Regions from separate parts of the Bradyrhizobium sp. SPXBL-04 genome, predicted to be linked through region 1. Evidence: riboswitches for the same ligand, from Rfam matches in the RefSeq annotation. Region 1 holds a riboswitch; each other region holds the start of a gene.
What was found. A riboswitch is a leader RNA that binds a small molecule or an ion and turns the genes downstream of it on or off. The one in region 1 is predicted to bind cobalamin.
Positions count from the first base shown of each region.

Region 2: another riboswitch for cobalamin. It lies ahead of ACNJX8_RS20600 (TonB-dependent receptor); the one in region 1 lies ahead of ACNJX8_RS26890 (TonB-dependent receptor).
Region 3: another riboswitch for cobalamin. It lies ahead of metE (5-methyltetrahydropteroyltriglutamate--homocysteine S-methyltransferase); the one in region 1 lies ahead of ACNJX8_RS26890 (TonB-dependent receptor).

Region 1 covers NZ_CP182472.1:5,640,530-5,648,709, reverse strand. The annotation lists gene ACNJX8_RS26910 (energy-coupling factor ABC transporter permease) at 1-319, shown strand, start outside; gene cobF (precorrin-6A synthase (deacetylating)) at 366-1,115, shown strand; gene cobT (nicotinate-nucleotide--dimethylbenzimidazole phosphoribosyltransferase) at 1,126-2,178, shown strand; gene ACNJX8_RS26895 (histidine phosphatase family protein) at 2,185-2,757, opposite strand; cobalamin riboswitch at 2,830-3,031, shown strand; gene ACNJX8_RS26890 (TonB-dependent receptor) at 3,147-5,504, shown strand; gene ACNJX8_RS26885 (PepSY domain-containing protein) at 5,520-6,953, shown strand; gene ACNJX8_RS26880 (NAD-dependent succinate-semialdehyde dehydrogenase) at 7,123-8,180, shown strand, end outside.
Region 2 covers NZ_CP182472.1:4,360,853-4,369,032, forward strand. The annotation lists gene ACNJX8_RS20585 (hypothetical protein) at 3-179, shown strand; gene ACNJX8_RS20590 (hypothetical protein) at 330-539, shown strand; gene ACNJX8_RS20595 (hypothetical protein) at 672-929, shown strand; cobalamin riboswitch at 1,019-1,233, shown strand; gene ACNJX8_RS20600 (TonB-dependent receptor) at 1,434-3,584, shown strand; gene ACNJX8_RS20605 (hypothetical protein) at 3,646-4,227, shown strand; gene ACNJX8_RS20610 (IS30 family transposase) at 5,167-6,528, shown strand; gene ilvD (dihydroxy-acid dehydratase) at 7,286-8,180, shown strand, end outside.
Region 3 covers NZ_CP182472.1:2,391,243-2,399,422, reverse strand. The annotation lists gene metE (5-methyltetrahydropteroyltriglutamate--homocysteine S-methyltransferase) at 138-2,483, opposite strand; cobalamin riboswitch at 2,586-2,788, opposite strand; gene ACNJX8_RS11015 (nodulate formation efficiency C protein) at 3,815-4,615, shown strand; gene ACNJX8_RS11010 (thermonuclease family protein) at 5,465-6,220, shown strand; gene ACNJX8_RS11005 (carbonic anhydrase) at 6,232-6,951, shown strand.

The DNA.
Region 1 (8,180 bases):
GCCGCTGTTCGCGATCCAGGCGCTGGCGACGCGGATCATTCCGCGCAACACGGCCTACGTCGATCTGCAATACCGCCAGGCGCTGGCGCTCTCGACCGCCTATCAGTCCGGCATCGTCGCCTGGGTGGCGTTCTGGGCCCTCTATGGCTCCGGCTTCGGCGCGACCAACCTCGCCAACATCGCGACGTTTGCGGCATCCTATGCGCTGGTCATCGTGATCGAGCCGCTCGCCGATCTCGCCGTGCTGGCGCTGGCGAAGTCGCTGCGTGGCGTCACCGCGCCCGGCCTCGTCACGCCGCGCCTGCATAACGCCGCTTAAGAGACAAGCGAACGGGCGGCCGGCGCGGCCGCCCTTCGCGCTCGCGATGCTCATGCTCTCCCTGATAGGCATCGGTTGCGGCGATCCCGGGCAGCTCACGCGCGCCGCGATCCAAGCCATCAACGCCGCCGATCTCGTCCTGATCCCGCGCAAGGGGACGGCGAAATCCGATCTTGCGGATCTGCGGCGGACGATCTGCGCGGACGTGCTCACCAGCGCGAGCCCGCGCATCGCCGAGTTCGACTTGCCGGTGCGTGACGCGACTGAGGCGGACTACCGCAAGGGCGTGGACGATTGGCACGATGCGGTTGCCGCGACCTGGTCGCAAACGATCGCAAATCATCTCGCCGGCGAGGGCAAGGTTGCGCTGCTGATCTGGGGCGATCCTTCGCTCTACGACTCCTCGCTACGCATCGCGCGGCGGCTCGATCCCTTGCCTGATATCGAGGTCGTGCCCGGCATCACCTCAATCCAGGCGCTGTGCGCCGTGCATGCGCTGCCGCTCAATGACATCGGCGAGCCGTTCCTGGTCACGACGGGGCGGCGCTTGCGCGAAGGCGGCTGGCCGCAGGGCGTCGATACCGTGGTGGTGATGCTCGACGGCGGCACGGCGTTCCAGTCGCTCGATCCGGCTGGGCTTCAGATCTGGTGGGGCGCCTATCTCGGCATGCCCGATCAGATCGTCATGTCCGGCGCGCTGGCCGAAGTGGGCTCGCGTATTGTCGCAATGCGGCAGGAAGCGCGCGAGCAGCATGGCTGGATCATGGACAGCTACATTCTCAAGCGCACGCGTTAAGCGAGGCAGCATGCTCCCCGAATGGGTCTACCAACAGTGCCCCGAGATCTCCGCGATTCACCGCGAGGCGGCGATCGATCGGCAGGCGCAACTGACAAAACCGACCGGCGCGCTCGGCCGGCTCGAGCAACTCGCGATCGAGCTTGCGGGACTGCAAGCGACGGAATCTCCTCGTGCCGCGCGCGTGCCGATCATCGTCTTCGCCGGTGATCACGGCATCGTCGCGCAGGGCGTGTCGGCCTATCCGCAAGCGGTGACCATCGCGATGATGGCGAACTTTGCCTCCGGCGGCGCCGCGATCTCTGTGCTGGCGCGTGAGCTTGGCTCCAGCCTGGAGGTGGTCGACGCCGGCACGCTGGCGCAGGAGGAGATGGCGGGCGTCGTCACCGACAAGCCGCGCTCTGGCACGCGCGACTTCAGCGTGGAAGCTGCGCTCGAACCTGCGGAACTGGCATTCGCCTTCGCAGCCGGCCAGCGCGCTGTTGCACGCGCGGAAGTCGGTCAGCCCGATCTCCTGATCTTCGGCGAGATGGGCATCGGCAATACCACGACTTCCGCGGCGATTGCGGCGAGCCTGCTCGGCATCAGTGCCGAGGAGATCGCCGGCAGCGGCACCGGCATCGATGCGGCCGGACGCGCGCACAAGGCGCAGGTGATCGATGCCGCGATTGCGCGCCATGGCATTGCGGGGGCTTTGCCCGAAAACATCCTGTGCGCGGTCGGCGGCCTCGAGATCGCGGCGATCTCAGGCGCGATCATTGCAGCTGCGCAGCGCCGCATCCCTGTATTGATCGACGGCTTCATCGTGTCGGTGGCGGCGCTGGCGGCGGTGCGGATCAACCCGTCCTGCCGGCCGTTCCTGCTGCCGTCGCATCAATCGGCGGAGCAGGGGCATCGGCTGGTGCTGCGTGCGCTGAACGTGCAGCCGCTGATCAGCCTCGATCTCCGGCTTGGTGAGGGATCGGGTGCGGCCATCGCGCTGCCGCTGGTCCGCTCGGCTTGCGCGCTCCACAACGGCATGGCGACGTTTGCGCAGGCCAATGTGCCGGATCGCCCGGCCTGATCCGGCTCAGGCCATCCGCTGATTGACGGAAACGACGCGCCACCCGGTCGCGAGCCGGTCGATCCGGGTGAGCGACAGCGGATCGATCACGAAGCGCAAGGCGGCTTGCGGTGTCAGGTCCAGCGCGATGCAGAGCGCAGCGCGGATCGTGCCGGAATGCACGACGAGCGCTGCGGAGCCCGCGCCGATCCGCGAGAGCCCAAGCCGGACGCGCGTGACCTGATCCTCAAAGCTCTCGCCGCCCGGCGGACGTCCGCGCGCCGGATCGCTCCAGAATTGCGCATAGGCCTCGTCGCCAGCCGCGCCGATCTCGTCATGCCGACGGCCGGTCCATGCGCCAAAATCCTGTTCGCTGAATTCGGGCATCAGCTCGGGCGTGAGTCCCAGCGCGTGCGCGGTTTCGACCGTGCGCCGCGACGGGCTGGCGTAGCTCGCTGCGCCCCGCGGCAGGCACTGCCGCAGGGCCTGCAGTTGCGCGCGATCGCCGAGGTCAGCCGGCGCGTCAGCCGCATGGATCGTCCCCGCGACGCCGTCGACCGGTGCATGCCGTATCAGCCAGAGGAAGGTCTCGCCTTCCATGCTCATCTCCGAGGAAGTTGGTTGCTGTGGCAATAGCGCCGCAGCTTGCACATTGACTCTGTCTTGATCGTAATCCTAGATGGCTTCGACGGTTTCCCCGAGAGGGGATGAAAAGGGAATGCGGTGCGGGGAATTTGTCCCCAATGCCGCGGCTGCCCCCGCAACTGTAAGCGGTGAATCCTTCGTCAGAAGCCACTGGGTCCTCGGTCCCGGGAAGGCGACGAAGCGGTCACGACCCGCGAGCCAGGAGACCTGCCGTCAGCCGTGGTCACACGCGAAGATGTCGGTCGGGGAGTACAGACATTCGGCTTCATCGGACGGCTGATTAGCCCAGGGTGAGACCTCGTTCGCTGTGACGTGCCACTGACGTCATACCGAGGTTTCGAACCGTGTCTTCCATCCATATTGTCCGACAGCGCCGCTTCCTGCTTGCCTCCGCGGCGCTCACATCCTTTGCCGTTTTTGATCTGCCCGTGGCGCTGGCGCAGCAGGCCCGTGAACCCCTGCCGCCGGTCGAGGTGTCGCCGGCGCAATCCCGCAAGCAGGCCAAGCCGGCGGGCCGGGAGGCGCAGAGCGCCCGCCGTGCAGCTGCACGCAGACCGGCGGCCGCATCCGCAGCGCCCAAGCCTGTCGTGCCCGCCGCCGCGGCAGCAACGCCGCTCAACAGCAATGCGGTCGCCGAAAGCGCTTCGCGGCTCGGCCTCACCGTGCGTGAAACGCCGGCGACCGTTGAGGTGATCTCGGCCGAGACGATGCGCGAGCAGGGCTATCGCACTGTCTCCGAGGTGGCGCAGGGCGCAGTCGGTGTCACCTCCGGCGACAATCCGGCTGAACCTTCGGCCTTCTCGATGCGCGGATTCACCAACAGCCAAATCAACACGCTCTACAACGGCATTAAGATCGGTCCGCAGAACATGACCTCGCGGATCGCGGATACCGCCAATCTGGAGGCGGTGGAATTCCTGAAAGGTCCGGCCTCGCTGATCTCGGGCGAGGGAGCCGCCGGCGGTGCCATCAATTTCGTCACCAAGCAGCCGCATACCGGACCGATCCGGAATGAAGCTGATTTTTCCTGGGATTCCCTGAACTCGTTCCGCATTCACTATGGTTCGGGCGGCAGCACCAACGTGCAGGGGCTGGACTATCGCTTTGACATCAGCCGTTCCACGCTCAACGGCTTTGCCGACGATACCAATGTCAAGACGTTCGACACGTCCGGCCAGCTCAATTACCGCATCTCCGACAGTCTCAAGATCTGGGGCGCGATCGAGTACCGGGAGGATCGTTCCAAAGCCTATTGGGGCGCGCCGCTGGTGCCGATCGCCTTCAGCGGCTCGCACGCGACGACGGGGATCGTCTCCGGCAATTACGTCTCGAACTACAACGGAACCAATCTCGGTGCCGTCACCATCGATGATCGTACCTTCAACACCAACTATAACGTCCTCGACAACCGCAACGTCGCGCAAGAGGTGTGGCTGCGCGGCGGTTTCGAGCTGAAGCTGGCGCCCGATCTGACGCTGAAAAGCCAAGCCTATGGCTACGGCGCAGAGCGCACCTGGTTCAACAACGAGATCGAGGCGTTCAATTCCACGACGAACATGGTCAACCGTGAACGCTTCTATGTCGCGCACAGCCAGCGGCTGGTGGGCAATGTCACCGACCTGATCTGGGATGCGAACATCGCTGGCTTCGACAACCGGCTGGTCACGACTCTCTCGTCAAGCTATCTCGATTTCGTCAGGCCGGGCGCGGCGAACTTCCCTGGCGATTCCGTTTCGCTCGTCGATCCCAACCGCGGCTTTTACGGCCCGCTGACGATCCAGCAGCAAACCGCGCGCATCGACAACGAGGCGCTGTCGTTCGAGGACCGGCTGAAGCTGACACGGACCTTCGCTCTGATCGGCGGCCTGCGCGTCGAGCATATCGGGCTCGACCGCAACTCGACCGATAAGAACGGCCTGGAGAAGGCTGGCTTCCCGCTCACGAAAGACTGGGCGCCGGTGACGGGACGCATCGGCTATACCTGGGAGGCTGTTCCTGGCCTGACCTTCTTCAGCCAGTACGCCACCGGCGCCGACATCGCAGCCAACAACATCTTTCTGCTCGGGCCGACCCAGCCGCTCGACCTGACCACCGCGCGCACCTATGAGACCGGCGTCAAGCACCTGTTCTGGGACAACAGGGCGGAGTGGTCGTTTTCCGCCTACGACATCGTGCGCAAGAACGTCTATGCCGCAGCTGGCGGCATGCAGTTGAATATCGCCGGACGGCAGGAGTCGAAGGGCGTGGAGCTCGCGGCGGCCGTGCGCCCGATCGACCCCCTGCGTCTCTGGGGTAACATCGCCTATGTCGATGCGCGCTACGCCGACTACAACTTTGTCGGTGGCTCGTTCTCCGGCAATACGCCGCCGAACGTGCCGCGCATCGTGGCCAACGCCGGCGCATCCTGGCGCTTCTTCACGCCCTGGCCGGTGGAGCTCGGCATCGCCGGCCGTCATGTCGGCGACCGTTACAACACCGATGCCAACGTGGTGACGATGAAGGCCTATACCGTTGCCGACGTCTATGCCTTCGTCGACATCCCCAAAACGGTGTTCAATGCGGTCGACCAGGTTCGCCTGACCTTTCGCGTCCGCAACATCACCGACAAGCGTTACGCAATCTGGGGTGATCCGTTCTACCCCGATCAGATCCTCCTGGGCGCGCCGCGCACCTATGAGATCTCGGCGGCGTTCAAATGGTGAGGCCGCGAGCATAAGATGAGCGCGATCGTCCTGCTGCACCGCTGGCTCGGGATCGCGTTCTGCCTGCTGTTCGCGATGTGGTTCGCGAGCGGAATCGTGATGCACTTCGTTCCGTTTCCGTCGCTGACGGAAGCGGAGCGATTTGCCGGACTCATGCCGGTGGATCGCGGAGAGAGGAGGATTTCGGTCGCGGATGCGGTCGCTGCGAGCGGGATCGTGGATGCCACGCGCGTTCGGCTGATCCAGCGGAGCGACGGCGCGGTCTACATCGTCTCGGGTCCATTGCGTCAGCGCGCGATCCGCACGGCCGACGGGAACGACGCGTCGGTGAAATCCGCTGATGTCGCACTGGCTATTGCGCAGGCTCATGCGCGCCAGCGCGAGATCAATGCCTCGCATGCGACGATTGTCGGCCGTGCGGATTACGATCAGTGGAGCGTGCCGAATGGCTTCGATCGTCATCGCCCGCTGTTTCGCGTGGCCCTCGGCGATGCCGCGGGGACGGAGGTCTATGTCTCGTCGCCGACCGGCGAGATCGTGCTTGATACGACGCGGAGCGAGCGCGGCTGGAATCTTGTCGGCAGCGTGCTGCACTGGATCTATCCGACCATCCTGCGCAGCAATTGGACCCTGTGGGACCGCGTGGTCTGGACCTTGTCGCTGCTGGCGCTGATCGCGGCTGTGCTGGGTGCGGTGCTCGGGATCGTGCGGATCAGGATTGGCAAAAGGCAAATCTCCTCGCCTTACCGTGGCTGGCATGCGCTGCATCACCTGATTGGCCTCGCGGCAACGGTCTTCGTGCTGACCTGGATCTTCAGCGGCTGGCTCTCGATGGATCACGGCCGGCTGTTCTCGCGCGGGCAGTTGACGCCGGCAGAGGCCAGCGTGGTGAACGCCGCGCCGGATTGGCGGGAGGCCTCATCGCTCGATCTGCAGCCAATATCTGCCGCGGCGCGCGAGGCGGAATGGTTCGCGTTTAACGGCCATGTCTATCGGCGCGATCGGGTTGCCCTCGGTGGTCAGACCTTGAGCAGGAGAGGGGATGCGCTGCGCGATGGACTGGCGGGATTCCTTGACGTGCACGAGATTCAGGCTCTGACGGGGCGCCTTACAGTCGGCTGCGGCCCACCGTCCGTCCTTCCTGATAGCGACGACTACCCCGCGCTATCCACAATGCCCGGTGCACCGGTCTACCGCTCGCGCTGTGATGGCGACCTCTGGTTCGACATCGACGGGGCCGATGGCAACGTGCTGCAAAGACTGGATCCGTCGCGGCGCGCCTACCGCTGGCTTTACAGCGCGTTGCACACGCTCGACTTCCCGGTCTTGCTGGCCCACCCGCGGCTGCGTGATGTCGTGATCGTCAGCCTCTGTACGCTCGGGCTGACCTTCTCCGTCACCGGCATCGTCATCGGCTGGCGGCGCTTGCGGTCCTCGCTGGCAACTTGAATTGAGGCGCAACTGCGGCTCGATACGGTCGGGTCAGCAGATCAGCAATGCCTTGCCCCATCATCATTGACGCCTTTTCGCCGGCTGCCTTTCAGTGTAGCTCTGCGCTCACTCGAAACGGCGGCAGCAACCCCGTCGGAGACCGAAAATCATGCAGGAGACCCCAAGGATGTACCCGAAAGTTCAGATGTTCATCGCCGGCGAGTGGACCGACGGCACGTCCGGCAAGTCGGAGGACATCCTCAATCCCGCCACCGGCCAGCCGATCGGCAAGACCCCGCACGCCTCGCGCGCCGATCTCGACCGCGCGCTGGAGGCGGCCAAGGCCGGCTTCGAGGTCTGGCGCAAGACCTCGCCGTTCGACCGCTACAAGCTGATGCGGAAAGCGGCCGACATCATCCGCTCGCGCGCCGCCGAGATCGCGCCGGTAATGACCATGGAGCAGGGCAAGCCGGTGGTCGAAGCGCAAGGCGAGACCATGCTGGCCGGCGACCTCATCGACTGGTTCTCAGAGGAGGCCCGCCGCGCCTATGGCCGCATCGTGCCGCCGCGGATGGGCAACGTCTCCCAGCTCGTGACCAAGGAGCCGGTCGGCCCGGTCGCAGCGTTCACACCCTGGAATTTCCCGATCAACCAGGCCGTGCGCAAGATCTCGGCCGCGCTCGCCGCCGGCTGCTCGATCATCGTCAAGGGCCCGGAAGAGACGCCGGCGAGCTGCATGGAGCTGGTGCGCGCCTATGCCGACGCGGGCATTCCCCCCGGTGTTGTCCAACTGGTGTTCGGCGTCCCGGCGGAAGTGTCGGAATATCTCATTCCGCATCCGATCATCCGCAAGATCAGCTTCACCGGCTCGACTGCGGTCGGCAAGCATCTGGCTGCGCTCGCCGGCCTGCACATGAAGCGCGTCACCATGGAGCTCGGCGGTCATGCGCCGGCGATCGTGTTCGCGGATGCCGATCTCGACAACGCTGCAAAAATTCTGTCGGCCAACAAATTCCGCAATGCGGGCCAGGTCTGCGTCTCGCCGACGCGTTTCCTCGTGCATGAAAGCGTCTACCAGCCCTTCGTCGACAAGTTCGTGGCGGCGGCCAAGAGCCTCAAGGTCGGCAACGGCCTCGACAAGGACACCCGCATGGGGCCGCTGGCGAACCCGCGCCGCGTCGACGCCATGGAGGGCTTGGTCTCCGACGGGGTCCAGCGTGGCGCCAAGGTGCAGGCCGGCGGCAA
Region 2 (8,180 bases), 1.3 Mb from region 1:
CGATGACACACCTTGAGGACAGGCTCGAACGGTTCGAGACGCTCTCCGCCGAGTGCGAGCTGATTGCCAAGCTCGCCACCGACAGCACCAAGCGCGAGTTCTATCTGAAGCTCGCCGAGCAGTACCGCCAGCTGGCAGTGGATATGCGGCAGGCGATCGCGACCAGCGCTGCTGCTTGAGGCCGATTGCAATCCGTTCTTAACATTTGGCGCGCATTCTGAGGCGCATGCGGGCGTCGCTGATTGGCGATGGCTCGTAGTGGGAAGGCCGGGGTTCGTTGCAATGCAGCGCCTCGCGAGTGTCACTTGCCATGTTTGACGGGCAATCCCATGCGTCTCGTTGCAGTGATCATATTCGCGCTCATGACGGCGGCCTGCGATCAGGAGCAGGACATCACCGGCTCGACGTCGACCTGCCCGATGCGAAACTACAGCTACAATCCTCGCGACATGAACCAGTGCGTCAGCGCCTGCAAGTCATGCGATCACGGCACCACGGTCACCTGCACGACCTCCTGCACCCTCAAGGGGGCTCGCTGAGTTCTTGATGCTTGTGGCCAAAATCGCCGGCGCGCCAAAAGACAGGAGGCTGTCGGCGGTGCCCAGGCACCGGAACGATTCACTTGGATTAATCATTGAAGGAGGCGGGCAGGACGCATGGAGTCCGATTGAATGGGTATGCTCGATCCCGGCCGGTTCCTAGTGTCGTGCTCGCATTGCGACGCTTGGCCGATGGCTGCCAACGTCAAACGTTCAAGCTGGTCGGCATTCCCGCGTGAGGTCCGTTTCGTGTGTCGGCGCTGCCGCCGCGAGGAGACCGCGATTGTCTCTGCCTCCGGCGAACTGACGCCGATCAAGCGCATCGATGTTCCGCCACGCGACGTCGCCATCGCTTGGGCGCAGGCCCAGCGCCCGCGAGGGCGGACGTAGCTGCCGGGCCTCTGCTTGCGGGACGCACCGGCAGCGGCGAGTGGTCGCTGCCAGATGCAACCAGCCGATTGACTCCCGGGCTGCACGACTCGTAAAAGATCCGCGACGGTTCTCCTCACGGAGATCAAAAGGGAACGTGGTGCGAGATTTTCCCAACGCCGGAATCTTCTCAATGCCATGGCTGCCCCCGCAACTGTAAGCGGCGAATCTCTCGTCCTATGCCACTGGGAATCTCGGTCCTGGGAAGGCGACGGAGAGGTAACGACCCGCGAGCCAGGAGACCTGCCGTCAGCCGTGGTCACACGCGAAGATGTCGGTCGGGGAGTACAGACATTAGCTTCACCGGAGCGATTGATCGCTTCGTCGTGAAACCTCGTTCGCTGTGACGTGCCACTGACGTCCTGCCGAGGTTTTGTTCGCATGTCTTCCGTTTCCGCCGCAATCCGGTGCCGTCGCACGGCCTGGCTGGCGTCCAGCTTCATCATTCCCGTTCTTGTCCTCAATATGAGGGGCGTCCGCGCCCAGACTGCCGCCGAGCAGTTGCCGCCGGTCGAAGTGACCAGGGCCGACGATCAGAACCGCACGCGTGCCAGGGCGAGCAGCGATGGCGACATGGGGAGACGCCGTGCGACGCCGAACGGCGCGCCGACAGGGACCGGCTCGGCCGGCTTTGGCGGTGAGGCGGCCAGCAACAATGGAGGCATCGTCGACGCCGCCACGACCGTCATCACCGCCGCGGACGTCGCCCATTCGCCGTCGCAGACGCTTGCCGAGATCATCTCGACGCAAGTATCGGGCGCCCAGATCACGACGTTCTATGGCGGTCCGATCGGCGCCAAGACCAGTGTCGACCTGCGCGGCTTCGGCGCGTTCGCAACCGCCAACACGCTGGTGCTGGTCAACGGACGGCGGCTGAACGACATCGACATGGCGCAGGTGGACCTTGCCACCATCCCGCTCAATTCCATCGAGCGCATCGAGATCACGCGCGGCAATTCCGGTGCGGTGCTCTATGGGGACAACGCGGTCGGCGGCGTCATCAACATCGTCACCAAGAACGGCGTCGGCGGACCACCCATGGCCGCGGGCATCGAGGCCGGCTTCGGCTCGTTCAACACCAGGCTCGCCAACGTCTCGACGTGGCTCAATTCCGGTCCGTGGTCGACCTCGTTTTACGGCAACACCGTCAAGACCGATGGCTATCGTGACAACAATCGTTATTCCCAGGAGAACGGCGTCGGCAATCTGAACTACACGACGCCGGGGTTGACTGCTTTCCTGACCGTGACCGGCGACAATCAGGAACTGCGACTGCCGGGCGGCCGCACCGTCGATCCCTCGATCGGCCTCGACGAACTCGCGACCAACCGGAAGGGGACCAGCACGCCCTTCAACTATGCCAACCAGCAAGGTTTTGGCGCGACAGCGGGTTTCACAAAAACCCTGGTGAACGGTGTCGATCTCATCGTCGACGGCGGCATGCGCGACAAGAGGCAGCAGAGTGCATTCTTCTCCAGTCCGACGCCGGTGCCCGCCTTTTTCACCTCGACCTATGTCGACGCTGATCTGACGACATGGTCGATCACGCCGCGCCTCAGCGTGAAGAGCCTTCTGCTCGGAATGCCGTCGCAGCTCTTGACCGGCATCGACTATTACGATGCGAGCTTTCAGCAGAACCGCGGCGCCGGCCAGGGTCTCGCCGCCTGGCACAATTACGACCTCAGGCAGCAGACCGTTGCGGGCTATTTTCAGCACACATTGGGTGTCACGCCCACGACCGACGTTTCCTATGGGGCGCGGGTGCAGACCATCAGTCTGTCGGCACGTGACAATTTTGATCCGGCGGCTCCGTTCAACGCCGACATCGGCGCGCTCCCGCTCAGGAGCGACGAGACCCAATATGCGCTGCACCTCGGTGCCGAGCATCGCCTCAACGACATGATCTCGCTGTTCGGCCGCGCCGCGCGGGCGTTTCGCACGCCTGACGTCGACGAGCGGGTGTCGTCTGGACCCTCATTCGATCCCTTCTTCAATCCACTGCCGCAAACGTTCCTGCTCAAGACCCAGACCTCGCAGGATGTCGAGGCTGGGCTGCGTATCAAGGGAGGCGGTCTTCAGATGCAGAGCAGTCTCTATCTGATGGACCTCACCAACGAGATCCATTTCAATCCAATCCTGTTCTACAATACCAATCTCGATCCGACCCGCCGTTACGGCTCGGAGACCAGTGTCTCCTATCGCGTCAACGACGCGCTGCTCTTGCGCTCCGGCATGGCTTATACGAGGGCTGTCTTCCGAGAGGGCGTCTGGGCCGGCAACGACGTGCCGCTGGTCTCGCGCTACACCGCGAGTGCGGGTGTCACCTGGAACATCTGGCAGAACTATGTCGTGCTCGACACCACCGCACGGTTCTGGAGCGAGCGTCGCATGGACAACGACCAGGCCGGAACGCAGAAGCCGATCCCTGCTAATGGCACGATCGACCTCAAGCTCAGTGGTCAATATGAGCGGTACTTCTGGTCGCTCAGCGTCAACAATTTGCTGAACGCGCTCTACTACGACTATGCAGTCGCAAGCACCTTTACCGACGGTCGCTTCAGCGCCTATCCGCTGCCCGGCCGCAGCTATCTGCTCAAAGCCGGCGCAACGTTCTGACGTCGATAGGGCTGTCACACGTCCCCAAATGGACTAGAATTCGAATAGAAGGAGATCACTTATGGCTCTCAGCATCCAGCCCTCTCACGCCGACAGTCTGCGGCTTCATCCGGTGACGCCGCGCCTTGCGCCGATGTTCTGCTTTGGGCTGCTGACGGCGTCATGCGCGCTCGCGAGCTTCGCGCTCGCCTGTGCAACACCGTTCGCGGCCTTTGCCGTCGTCGCGGCCGCGATGCTGCCGCTGCGCCCGGCGCTGCTCGTCGTCACCGGCGCCTGGCTCGTCAACCAGACCATCGGCTTCGGCGCGCTGCACTATCCCATCGATGGCAGCACCATCGCCTGGGGTTTTGCGATCGGCGCGGCCGCGCTGCTCTCGACCGCCATTTCGTCCGCGGTGCTGCGTACGCTGCCGCAGGGCCGCACGCCGCTGGTGCTGGCCGTCACGCTCGTCGCCGCCTATGCGGCCTATGAGCTCGCGCTGCTGGCCGCGACGCCGTTCCTGGGGGGAGAGGGCGCCTTCACCGCAGCCATCGTGATGCGCCTTGGGCTGACCAGCGCCGCCTGGCTCGCCGGTCTCGTCGCCGCCTGCGAGATCGTCCGCCTGCTCGATCCGTTCGGGCGCAAGCGAGCGATGTCGGCCTGAGCGCCGCTGCGTTCGACGTCGTGGCGCCATCGGGGCCACGGGATCTTGCTGTGTCGCCGGACTGTCAACCCGCCCGCGCAAAAAGATTCCGCTTTACCGAAATTCGGAATTGACGTATGTGTCGCCCATCCCGGCTCACCCTTGAGGGGCGATCATGTGTCGTGATGATCGTAGAGCCGGGCTTGCGGTGGACGCGGCAGCGTCGGGCGCGAGAGCTGCGGGCAGGGCGGATTGCTCTCCGTGAGCCCTAAGGCTTCGCGCGGACGGACGGCGCTGTCAGGTTCGTCGCGTCAGCATTTCGATGGCAACGTGCACAACGCCGTCGAACCCTGTGGCGCAGGCGAACCGCGCGTACGGCAAAACCGTGTGGTCCTGGCCGTCGTTGCTACGGTCAAGCCCTGGCGGAGGCGGCATTGGCGTCAACCGGCGCGGTGTCCGTGACTTCTACGAGGGCGAGGGAGGCCAGAAGGAACTCGGCTCCCGGGAGAGCGCGGCATAAGCCGTCAAACCACTGCGCAGGGAAGGCCGTGTGTTGGGCTTCACCTGTATGCTGCTGTGCGGTCTTCTCTGCGTGTGCTTTTCGCGCAGCGGACCGCGGGTGCCGCCGGCACCCGGCCTTCCCTGCGCCCTCTTGGCTTTAGAGGGGGAGAGATCAAGCAAAGCTCGGGCGAAATCCGCCGCGAGAATGCGAAGGCGTGTCTGCGACGCAGATGCGGATTGGAGAGCGACGCCATTGCCCCTTGCTCCGTCATTGCGAGGAGCCCTTGCGACGAAGCAATCCAGAATCTTGCCGCGGAGGGATTCTGGATTGCTTCGCTTGCGCTCGCAATGACGAGCCTGTGGCACGCGCGCCACACACTCGCTGTCATCGCCCGGCTCGACCGGGCGATCCAGGGCGGATTCAACCGCTCGTCGCAACACTCCAGCAAGGAGGTTGCGATGGAGAGCTGTGTGCGGGTGGGTCGTGCTCAGAAGGCCCTGCGAGAGCATTACAGACCGTTCTGGGTCGCGATTGCCTCGGGGCGATCGAGCGAGGATGCTTCGATTGAGGCCGGGGTGTCGCCGGCGGTCGGAGTGCGCTGGTTCCGGAGGGCGGGCGGTATGCCGCCAACACATTTGTCGCGGTCGTCAAAACCCTCATCAGGGCGCTACCTCTCGTTCGCCGAGCGTGAGGAGATCGCCATCTTGCGCGCGCAGGGGCATGGGGTGCGAGCCATAGCTCGCCAGCTCGATCGGCCGCCATGCACGATCTCTCGTGAGCTCCGACGCAATGTGGCGCGTCGCCACGGCGCTGCAGAGTACCGCGCGACCACGGCACAATGGCGCGCTGATCGATCCGCCCGACGACCCAAATTGGCGAAGTTGGCAATCAATCCGGCCCTGCGGGATTATGTGCAAGACCGGCTTGCCGGTATGATCGCCAAGCCGGACGGGAAGCCCCTCCCTGGCCCGAAGGTGGTGTGGAAGGGGCGCCGGGCTGTACATCGGCAAAACCGGCGCTGGGCGACGGCATGGAGCCCGGAACAGATTTCGCGGCGACTTCGGCTCGACTTCCCCGAGGATGAGACGATGCGCATCAGTCACGAGGCGATCTATCAGGCGCTTTATGTGCAGGGACGAGGGGCTTTGCGTCGCGAACTGACGGCCTGCTTGCGCACCGGGCGGGCGTTGCGGATGCCAAGGGCGCGCGCGCGTAAAGGCCGAAGCTTTATTCCTTCCGAGATCATGATCAGTCAGCGTCCGGCGGAGGCCGCCGATCGAGCTGTGCCGGGCCACTGGGAAGGTGACCTCATTATGGGCCTTGGAAGCTCCGCGATCGGCACTCTGGTGGAGCGCACGACCCGTTTTACCATTCTGCTGCATCTACCGCGCATGACGGGCCAGGAACAGGAAGCTGGGGTGAAGAAAGCACTCGCCGGACATGGCGCTGAGGCCGTGCGCGATGCCATCACCCGCGCAATCGTCACCATGCCAGAGCAACTGCGTCGGTCACTGACTTGGGATCAAGGAGCCGAGCTGGCACAGCATGCACGTCTGAGGATCGATGCAGGCGTACAGGTCTACTTCTGCGACCCTCATAGCCCATGGCAGCGCGGCACCAACGAGAACACGAATGGGTTGCTGCGTCAGTACTTTCCAAAAGGGACCGATCTCAGCATGCACAATGCCGAGGACCTCGAGGCCGTGGCTCTCGCACTCAATACCAGGCCCAGAAAGACGCTCGGCTGGAAAACACCCGCCGAAACTCTCGACCAATTGTTACGGGTGAGCGATACACGGAGTGTTGCGACGAGCGGTTGAATCCGCCCAGTACTCCGAGACACTTGTGATTGAACCGAGAGGCCGCGGCGTACTGGATTCCCCGCCTTCGCGGGGAATGACAGCGTCATTTGGAGAACGGCGGCAGTGCCCCTTGCTCCGTCATTGCGAGGAGCCCTTGCGACGAAGCAATCCAGAGTCTTGCCGCGGACTGATTCTGGATTGCTTCGCTGCGCTCGCAATGACGATGTGGAGGCGGCGTGCGCCACACTGCGCTCTCGTGCCCCGGACGCAGCGCAGAGTCACCCTGGCGATGCGAAGCATCGTCCAGCGACGATGCGCTGCAGAGCCGGGGCCCATGTCGCTGCGTCGTACCGTGTGGCCCTGGATCCCGGCTCTGCGCCGCAACCGCTGCGCGACCGGGACATGAGAGGGGCTCGGTGGTGCAGCAGGGCGCCGACTCAGCCCAGCCGCCTCATCGTCAAACGGGGGCGCGCTGCCCGTGCCGTGAAATCGGAAGTTGTGGATCATCATCCCTGCGAGGGTATCTTGGTAGGACAATCCGTGTCTTCCACGCCACGATTGTTGTGTTCAAGCAACAGTGATTGGTGTTTTGACCCTCATCACCGGCCGTTCGCATCAGCGCCGCTTTTTGGCCACACCCGAACATGAATAAAATCACTCTAATGATTTAAGGGCAGCGGCAGTCTTCGACGGCGACGGGAAATCCCAAGGTCGATTCAAATCTTGGCTCTGATTTTTCGGGTCTGAAAGGGTTGACCGGGGAAACTGGTTTGCGATGAGCGCGAAGATCGACAAGCAGAGGCTGCCGAGCCGTCACGTGACGGAAGGCCCTGCGCGCGCGCCGCATCGGTCCTACTTCTACGCCATGGGTCTGACCACCGAGCAGATCCACCAGCCCTTCGTCGGCGTCGCCTCGTGCTGGAATGAAGCCGCCCCCTGCAACATCGCCCTGATGCGCCAGGCGCAGGCGGTGAAGAAAGGTGTGGCGTCGGCCGGCGGGACCCCCCGCGAATTCTGCACCATCACCGTCACCGACGGCATCGCCATGGGCCATGACGGCATGCGCTCCTCGCTGCCGTCGCGCGAATGCATCGCCGACTCGGTCGAGCTGACGGTCCGCGGTCACGCCTACGACGCCCTGGTCGGCCTGGCCGGCTGCGACAAGTCGCTGCCGGGCATGATGATGGCGATGGTCCGTCTCAACGTGCCGTCGATTTTCATTTACGGCGGCTCGATCCTGCCCGGCAATTTCCGCGGGCAACAGGTCACCGTGCAGGACATGTTCGAGGCGGTCGGCAAGCATTCGGTGGGCGCCATGTCGGACGAGGATCTCGACGAGATCGAGCGCGTGGCCTGCCCCTCGGCGGGCGCCTGCGGCGCGCAGTTCACCGCCAACACCATGGCGACCGTCTCCGAGGCGATCGGCCTTGCGCTGCCTTACTCGGCCGGTGCCCCCGCACCTTATGAAATCCGCGACGCCTTCTGCATGACCGCGGGCGAGAAGGTGATGGACCTGATCGCCTCCAACATCCGGCCGCGCGACATCGTCACCCGCAAGGCGTTGGAGAATGCCGCTGCCGTGGTCGCCGCATCCGGCGGCTCGACCAATGCTGCGCTGCACCTGCCGGCGATCGCGCACGAGGCGGGCATTAAGTTTGACTTATTCGACG
Region 3 (8,180 bases), 3.2 Mb from region 1:
CCAGACTTTACTTCCGCCCGGCCCGCTAAGCGGGGCCGGGCATTTTTTTCGTGTTCCCAAGCCTCCATCGAGATTATCGAGAGCGCAAGTGATCCACAAGCGGATCAGCTTTGTCGAGAAGAGACCCAAGCCCAGGATCAACGGCCTCGCGGATCGGATGCAGCGCGCAGTTCGCGGGCGGCAGCAACCATGTTGACAAGCGCCGGCCGAACCTCCTCCCATTTGCGCGTCTTCAGGCCGCAGTCCGGATTGACCCAGAGCTGCGAGTCCTGCAGCCGTGTCCGAGCCAACGCTATCAGCTTCTTCATTTCGCCCGTCTCGGGAACGCGTGGAGAGTGGATGTCGTACACGCCCGGCCCGATCTGATTTGGATATTCGCAGTTCCTGAACGCCTCGAGTAGTTCCATTTTCGAGCGCGACGTCTCGATCGAGATGACATCTGCATCCATTGCAGCGATCGCACCGATGATGTCGTTGAACTCGGAGTAGCACATATGCGTATGAATTTGCGTTTGATCGGCGACGCCCGATGAGCAGATGCGGAAGCAATCCCCGGCCCAATCGAGATAATCCGTCCACTCCGATCGGCGCAACGGCATTCCTTCGCGGAGTGCAGCTTCGTCGATCTGGATCATGGTCGCACCAGCATTCTCGAGATCGCGGACTTCGTCTCGGATCGCCAGCGCAATCTGGCGGCAGACCTCGCTTCTGGGAATATCATCACGAACAAAGGACCAGTTCAAGATCGTCACCGGTCCGGTCAACATCGCCTTCATCGGCTTCCCGGTTAGCGATTGCGCGTAGCGCCACCAGTCCACGGTGATCGGCTTCGGCCGCAAGACATCGCCAAACAGGATCGGTGGCCTGACGCAGCGCGAGCCGTAGGATTGCACCCATCCGTTTCTGGTAAATGCGAAGCCGGCGAGTTGCTCGCCGAAGTACTGCACCATGTCATTGCGCTCAAATTCGCCATGCACGAGGACATCAAGACCGATGTCCTCCTGCCAACGTACGGCGCGCGCGGTCTCCTCCTTGAGGAACCTGTCGTATTGCTCGTCGCTCATCGCGCCTCGCGCATGCGCCGCACGGGCATTCCGGACCTCTGTGGTCTGTGGAAACGATCCGATCGTCGTGGTAGGAAAAGCCGGTAGTCCGAAACGATTGCGTTGGATCTCGGCACGACGGGCAAATGGGCTGGCGCGCCGGCGCATGGTTTGGTCGATCGCTCTCATCCGGACAGCGACATTGGCATCATGGATTTTTGGCGAAGTCCGGCGGACAGTCGCGGCACATTCCGACTCGGCAAGAGCTTGCGCAACATTCTGGTCGCCTGCGAGTGCCCGCGCCAGGATCGCAAGCTCACGCATCTTCTGAACCGAGAAAGCAAGCCAGCTCTTGACGTCGGAAGCGAGCCCCGTCTCGAGTTCAACATCGACCGGCACATGAAGCAGCGAGCAGGATGGCGCGATCTGTACACGATCCTTGCCGAGTTTCGCAATCGCGGGTTCCAGCCGCTGGCGGAGCGACGACAAATTCGACCGCCATACATTTCGGCCGTCGACGACACCGAGCGACATGACGAGATCACTTCGGCCGCCAGCAATGATCTCATCCAATAACTCTGGCGCTCGAACCAGATCGAGGTGCAGTCCGGCAACTGGCAAGCTCAAGGCGGTGTTCAGATTGTCGCCGAGGTCGCCGAAATAGCTGGCAACCATGATCTTGATGGCGGGCTCCTCCTTGGCGAGCCGGTCATAGGCATGTAGCAAAGATTTTCGCGCCCCCTCATCCAGATCAAGAGCCAGGCAGGGCTCGTCGAACTGGACCCAATTTGCTCCGCGTTTGGCCAATTCCTGCAGAACCTCGATATAGGCCGGTATCAGTTGATCCAATAGTGAGAGTGGCTGGAAGGCAGGATCGGCACTCTTGCCGAGCTTTAGGAACGTGACCGGCCCGATCAGGACAGGGCGGGTCTGAAAACCAAGCGCCTTGGCTTCCTCATACTCCTCGATCGGCTTGCGAGAGCACAGTCTGAAAGTCTGTCCCCTGTGAAACTCGGGGACCATGTAGTGGTAGTTAGTGTCGAACCACTTGGTCATCTCCTGCGCGGGTGCGCCAAATGCGCGCGGTCCGTGACCGCAACTCGCACCCTGGTCGTCGCATTGTGAACCGCGGGCCATGGCGAAGTACGTCTTGAGCGATACGGATTCGGCTTTCGAAGCGTAGATATCCGGGATGGCGCCAACCATGACACTTGTGTCGAGCACCTGATCATACAGCGAGAAATCGTTCGATGGAATGACCGTGACGCCGATGGATTTCTGACGAGCCCAGTTCGCGGCACGCAGGCCGGCTGCGTCCTCGAGCAACTGCTGTTCGCTGCTTTTTCCGGCCCAGTAACTTTCAAGAGCGAGTTTGAGCTCGCGCCTTGGACCGATGCGTGGCGTTCCGAGCGTGGCAACCGGAAGGGAGAGAAGAGACATAGCGTTAACCCCATGTTGGGGGCAAAGGCCATGGCGGACGCAGGCAGGGGAAGTCGCGCGTGCGACGGCTGCTTGGCGCACCACCGGGACACCCCGCCCGTGGACGAATATATTGTCGGGGCAGGTCTCCTGGCTCGCGGGTCATCGCTGCTGTCCGGCCTTCCCGAAGCTGCGCAGGCTTCAGTGACATCGTTGGACAGCGGCTCGCCGCTCACAGTTGCGGGGGCAGCGCCGGCATTTTCACCGGCTTCCCTCTTAGCTCCGGATCAAATGGAAGCCGGAGAACCTCGACGACTTGGATTATCGGCAAGAGAATTCTGCCGTCAACCTATCAGATTATGTCTCAAGCTGATGCTGCGACATCTGCTACGCGAATGACTGTGCAGCTCTATCGTCGACCACGATGTAAAAGCGCTCTCCATCAGCGATATCGGATGATCATCGGAGCTGCCTGCGCGTGGGGCCGTACGCCAGATCGGTGGAACGGACGAATGCGGCTTGCGCGGTCGGGACTGCTGCCTTGAGTAGAACGCATTTGATGCGAGTCCCGGCTTACCAGCGGTTCTTCGAGCACGTCCGCCATCCAGCCGCCTTCTCGACCAACGGGATCCGTGTTGAATAGGCCCAAGACACCTGGCGAAAGCCAGCAACATACCTGGCGAGCACGTTGATTTGCGGCGCCAGCCATACTCCAAATGCTCGGCGGTGAAGATCGGCTCGCGTCGTTGGCCATTGAGTGCAAAGCGCAGCTGGCTGAGGCTGCTCTCGATTTCCGGAGCGCCGCATATTGCGAAACGAGCGCCAAACGCGCCGTGGCCCCTTGGCCGCAAGAAGGCATGGCAGAGATAGAAAAGCCCACATTCCGGCAACGATACCGAACCAAACGGTTCAATGGCGGCAAACGTGCTCCCAATTCCCGTCAGGAACTTGGCAGTCAGCGTTGCCCTGCGTCGCCGAATATCCGGTGCGTGACGATGATGCATAAGCCGCGATGGATAGGCTGAATGAAACCATCGAAACGTGCGTAAGTCGGAAAGTCGACAAAGAGGACACAAAGTCGGTGCGAATTGCCGTCTATTACCTGGCACGAACAATGCAAGTCCTCGGGATGCCCAGACTTCTCCTGCTGGGCGTGTCCAGCACAGCAAATTGGGGCTGTCGCTGGCAACTGAAGTTAGCGGCGCGTGACATAGAAGGGAGCGCCTGCTCGCGCGGGTCATCAGCGGGCACCCCGTCGCGTCGCCGCTAACTTCTTGCGCTCGCGCATAATCGTTGCCCGCTTCGAAATGACGTGTGGATGAAAACCGGATAGGCCGACGGTTATGAAGAGAATGTCTGGAAGACGCGCGCTATGGTTTTGTCTCGGTCGATTGCTGATCTGCCTTGCCGGGCTGGCTGTCACGAGCAACAGTGTTCGCGCCGACGACAGCACCCTTATTGAAAGAGTCAAGTCAACGTGGCGAGCGCAAAACGGTGAAACGATAGAACACATTATCTCCAACGTCTCCAAGGTGGCACACTTCGTCCCTGGAACGTGGGGCGTCGCTGAAGAAGTTGACCGAAATGAATATGTTTTCGTTTCGTGGACCAGGCACCGGGACAATAAATCAGACGAACAGTACGTTATCACCTGGAAGATCGCGCTCGACGGGACGATTGAACTTGCGTCGACCTATGCAAAGCCGATGGAATTGGGCTGGCGCGCCCTGGCGCTCTCGTTGATCGTCAGTGAAGTCACGGATGGCGAAAAGGACGCAAATCTTCGCTTTCTTCATGATCCGGCCAACTTCAACTTTGTGACGACCGCGCAAGGCCAGCTCGGCAATCTTCTGCGGCGGGGCCGCTGCACTATCGTTGAACCTGTTGGAGTGGACTACTTGCCGAAACGGAATGATAAGCCTACCGAGAAAGGTGGCCTGTGGCGCGTTCTGCTTTTGGTGAACTGTAATATCCCAGGGCCCCGCTTTTTTACCCACAACGGGGTCATCACTTTCGAGAAGAGCGAAGGACAAGATTGGGAGCCGCAATCCTTCTTTGCTCAGCGCATCGCGACCTTTCCTCCTGGCTCCTGGTTCGATCGCATAGAGCCAAAGGAACGGGAAGAGTTAGAGGGGCGCGAAAAGCCTGAGTAAATGGTCGCCCAGAGCAAGATCGCGCCGCCGCTCCTTGAGCGCCGCACGCCTCAGAGTAACCGCAAGACATATCCGCTCTAAAGTCGCGGTGTTTACGCCTTCGCAACAGTCGCGAGTCTTTCCCGCAGCCTTCAGCCCATCATCGGCAAGGTCGGGGCAGCACATTGCGCTCGGCTCTTTCCGCGAGGAGTCGAGCTCAGCGGCGCGTGCCAACTTGCGAGAGCCGGTTTGGCCCACGGCGCAACCGCGCAGTGAGAGGACACCAAATATGCGAGTGGATCAGCTCTCCATGTCATTCTTCACGGGATCAGCCTGGAGATGCCTCGGCTCAAGCCGATCCGGCGTGCGCGCCGCGCATCGCGCGACTGACTGGCACCCCGCAGGACCGTGAACCTAGCGATGCCGATACGGCACGCGGGACCGAGGCTGCGACGAACTCTGTTAAGAGGGTACCAGGGAAGGGGGCAGTGTTAGGGACGCCGGCATACTCCCTGACCGAGGGCCATTTTCCGAGTGCCCCCCGCGAGGAGCCACGGAGCCGTGCGCGAGGCATCGAGGACAGAACTGAGTCGGCTCTAGATTGCCTCGCGCGCATTCGTCTGTGCGTCATAGATCCGGATTTGAAGCATGGGAAAAATGCTTCTTTAGTTCCGCTCCATCTGCTCCTGGCGCTCGAAGGATACCGAGACACGCACACTGGAAGAAATCGCTTGAATCTCACCCTGCGTCAGGTCGTAGGTTGGAAATCACGAACAAGCTTTCATAAAGCACACGTCGAACGATGCCGGCCAATAACCGATATGGCGCGGTCAAGCAATCGAATGTGCCGGCGCCGGATCGTGCGTGAACATGGACCAAGAGCGAAAGGTTATTGTCGGGATGAAACACCGCGTAATGGTGGTCGCATTGCTCGCTGTCACCACATCTCCGGTCTGTGCAGCGAAACTCAGCGGCGCTCCGCGCATCGTCGACGGCAATACGATCGAGATCGAGCAAACCAAGATTCGGCTCTCAGGCATCGAAGCTCCTGAGACTGATCAGATTTGCCTCGACGCCCACGGCGGCAAATGGGCTTGCGGCGTAGCTGCTCGCGACGAGCTTATCAAGCATTCGAACGGGCGAACGTGGGATTGTCATACTACAGGAGTTGATGAGTACGGGAGGTCACTCGGCAGTTGCTTCATCGAAGGCGAGGATGTGAAGGCCTGGATGGTACGCTCGGGTTGGGCACTATCATCGGGCCCATCTAACCATGCCTACGCTATCTACGAGTTGGTGGCGAGTACAGCCTATGCGGGGCTGTGGTCGGGGGCGTTCATCGCGCCTTGGGACTGGCGTCGCCGCAACAAGTGGACGATCATCGTCGGCGCGAGCTTGATTCCGATCGACGCTCGGGAACTCCTGCTCGGACCCGCTCTGCTATCGGACCCGCCCTCGCCCGAGTGTCTGATAAAAGGCACCCTGGACCACAACGGCGAGCGCATTTATCACTTGCCCGGGCAACTCAGTTACGGACAAATCGACATGGCGAAGAAGCCCGGTGAACGCTGGCTCTGCAGCGAAGCGGAAGCCGCGGCCACCGGGTGGCGTAAAGCCGCGCGATGAGGTAAGACGCATTGTCCTATCCAATCAAGATCGCGCCTTCACGCCGCTCGCTGTTGCTGTTCGCTTTTTCGGCGGTTTGCCTGCGGCTTAGCAACAACATTGTCGATGCGAAGGAAACAAAAGCGCCGCCCAAGCCAGATAACCTGATCTCGCCGGATGCTGCGCTGAAGCGGCTGATGGAAGGGAACGATCGCTATGTCCAAGGCGCATCACGAGGCGACGATTTCAAACGCGAGCGCCAGGTTTTAGTCGATGGGCAAAATCCATATGCGGCGGTGCTGAGCTGCGCCGATTCACGTGTGGCGCCTGAACTTGTCTTCGACAGCGGACTTGGTGATCTGTTTGTCTGCCGCCTCGCCGGCAACTTCGCCAACGATGACACGCTCGCCAGTATGGAATATGCGGTCGCCGTGCTGAACACGCCATTGATCCTGGTACTTGGCCACGATCATTGCGGTGCGGTAGACGCCACGATCAAGTCGCTCCACGACGGTAAGCCGCCGCCGGGTCACATTTCATCCCTCGTCGCTGCGCTTGCGCCTGCGGTAAAAGGATCTCGTCAGCAAACCGGCGACACGTTCGCCGATGCGACCCGGCAAAATGTAATCGATAATGTCAACAAACTCAAATCGACGGGACCGATTCTGAACGCGGCAGTTGAGCAGAACAGACTGAAGGTGGTCGGGGGCCTGTATCGGCTCGACACCGGCAGGGTCGATCTGCTGAGCTGACGCTGGCGCCTTCACGCACCCGGCTGATCGTTTGCTGCCTCACACATGGCTTCGGTCGAGTTCCGCGTAATTGGCTCGGCCATCGGCTGCATCAAATGCACCGAATGCAATCCGCTCCACAATTGTCATAGCTTCGGGAAGACCCTTTGGTATGCGCGGCCTCTTAATTCTCCTTCTATTCTACGTACTCATGTTGGCAACGCGAGGCCAGCACCAAGAAACACTCATACCGCGGCCGACAGCATTCATGCCTCCACGTTGATGCGCCAGGCCAACAGAGGTGGTTCAAGCGGCAGATTGCGGTGCCAGGCATGCTTGGCCTGAGCTTTCGGCCTCCAAAACACGCGAGAACACCGGGCGATCCGGTAAGCCACCTATGGTCCTGCTTATGATCTCACCCGGCTCAGCCAGGGCCGAAGATCACATATAGCGGGATTACGACCACGGCGACTGCCCAGCCAACCGATGTAAAGAAAAATGCTACTCGCGCGTCGGCATCGGACGGTCCCTCCTGCACCTGCCATTTGGGAGACCGCCAGTGTCGGAAAAGCAGCCTCGTTGTATCTGTCTTGGGCCTGTAGCTTGGATCAGCATAAACAGAAACCTGTCGCGCGTACGACAACTGCGACCACCGGTTTGAGTCGCGTTTGTTGAACGCCTGCCGTCTGACGTCTCCGCTTCTGACCAACAGTTCACCGACAGTCGCGACAACGGCAAATTGCGCTGCTGGCAATGTCAGGGAGCGGGCCTGAAACTCCACTAGGCAAGCCGAGTCCCACTGGTCCGCGGTCGAGGTCCACTTCAGTCGTTCTGCTCCGGCCGTGTTCGGTTGATGACGTCTTGTGCCTGGAACCAGACACGGGGGCGCGAGCATCCTGCTGGCGCGGCACGGTCCATGTGATCTCGCTCGATTCAGACAAGGCCGGCAGACCATGTTTGATGGCACGTCGATTGCTGGGAGATGGAAGAGGAGCCGCAGGCTTGGGCGACCTCGCAGCAACTCAGGAATTCACAACGTGGGCCGAGGCGGCCCGGCCCCAAGTGTAACAAATTGTCCGTTGGAGAAGACATGACACGAGATGCGCTGCCGTCGACCGTCGGAGATATAGTGCAGCAGAGCCGGAGCGATCTCGCCGCTGCATATGGACTGCTTTGCCTATTCAGCTTCAATGACAACATCGACAGCGATATCTCGCTCAGCCTTGCCGGCTGCCCTCAAGACCTTTTCT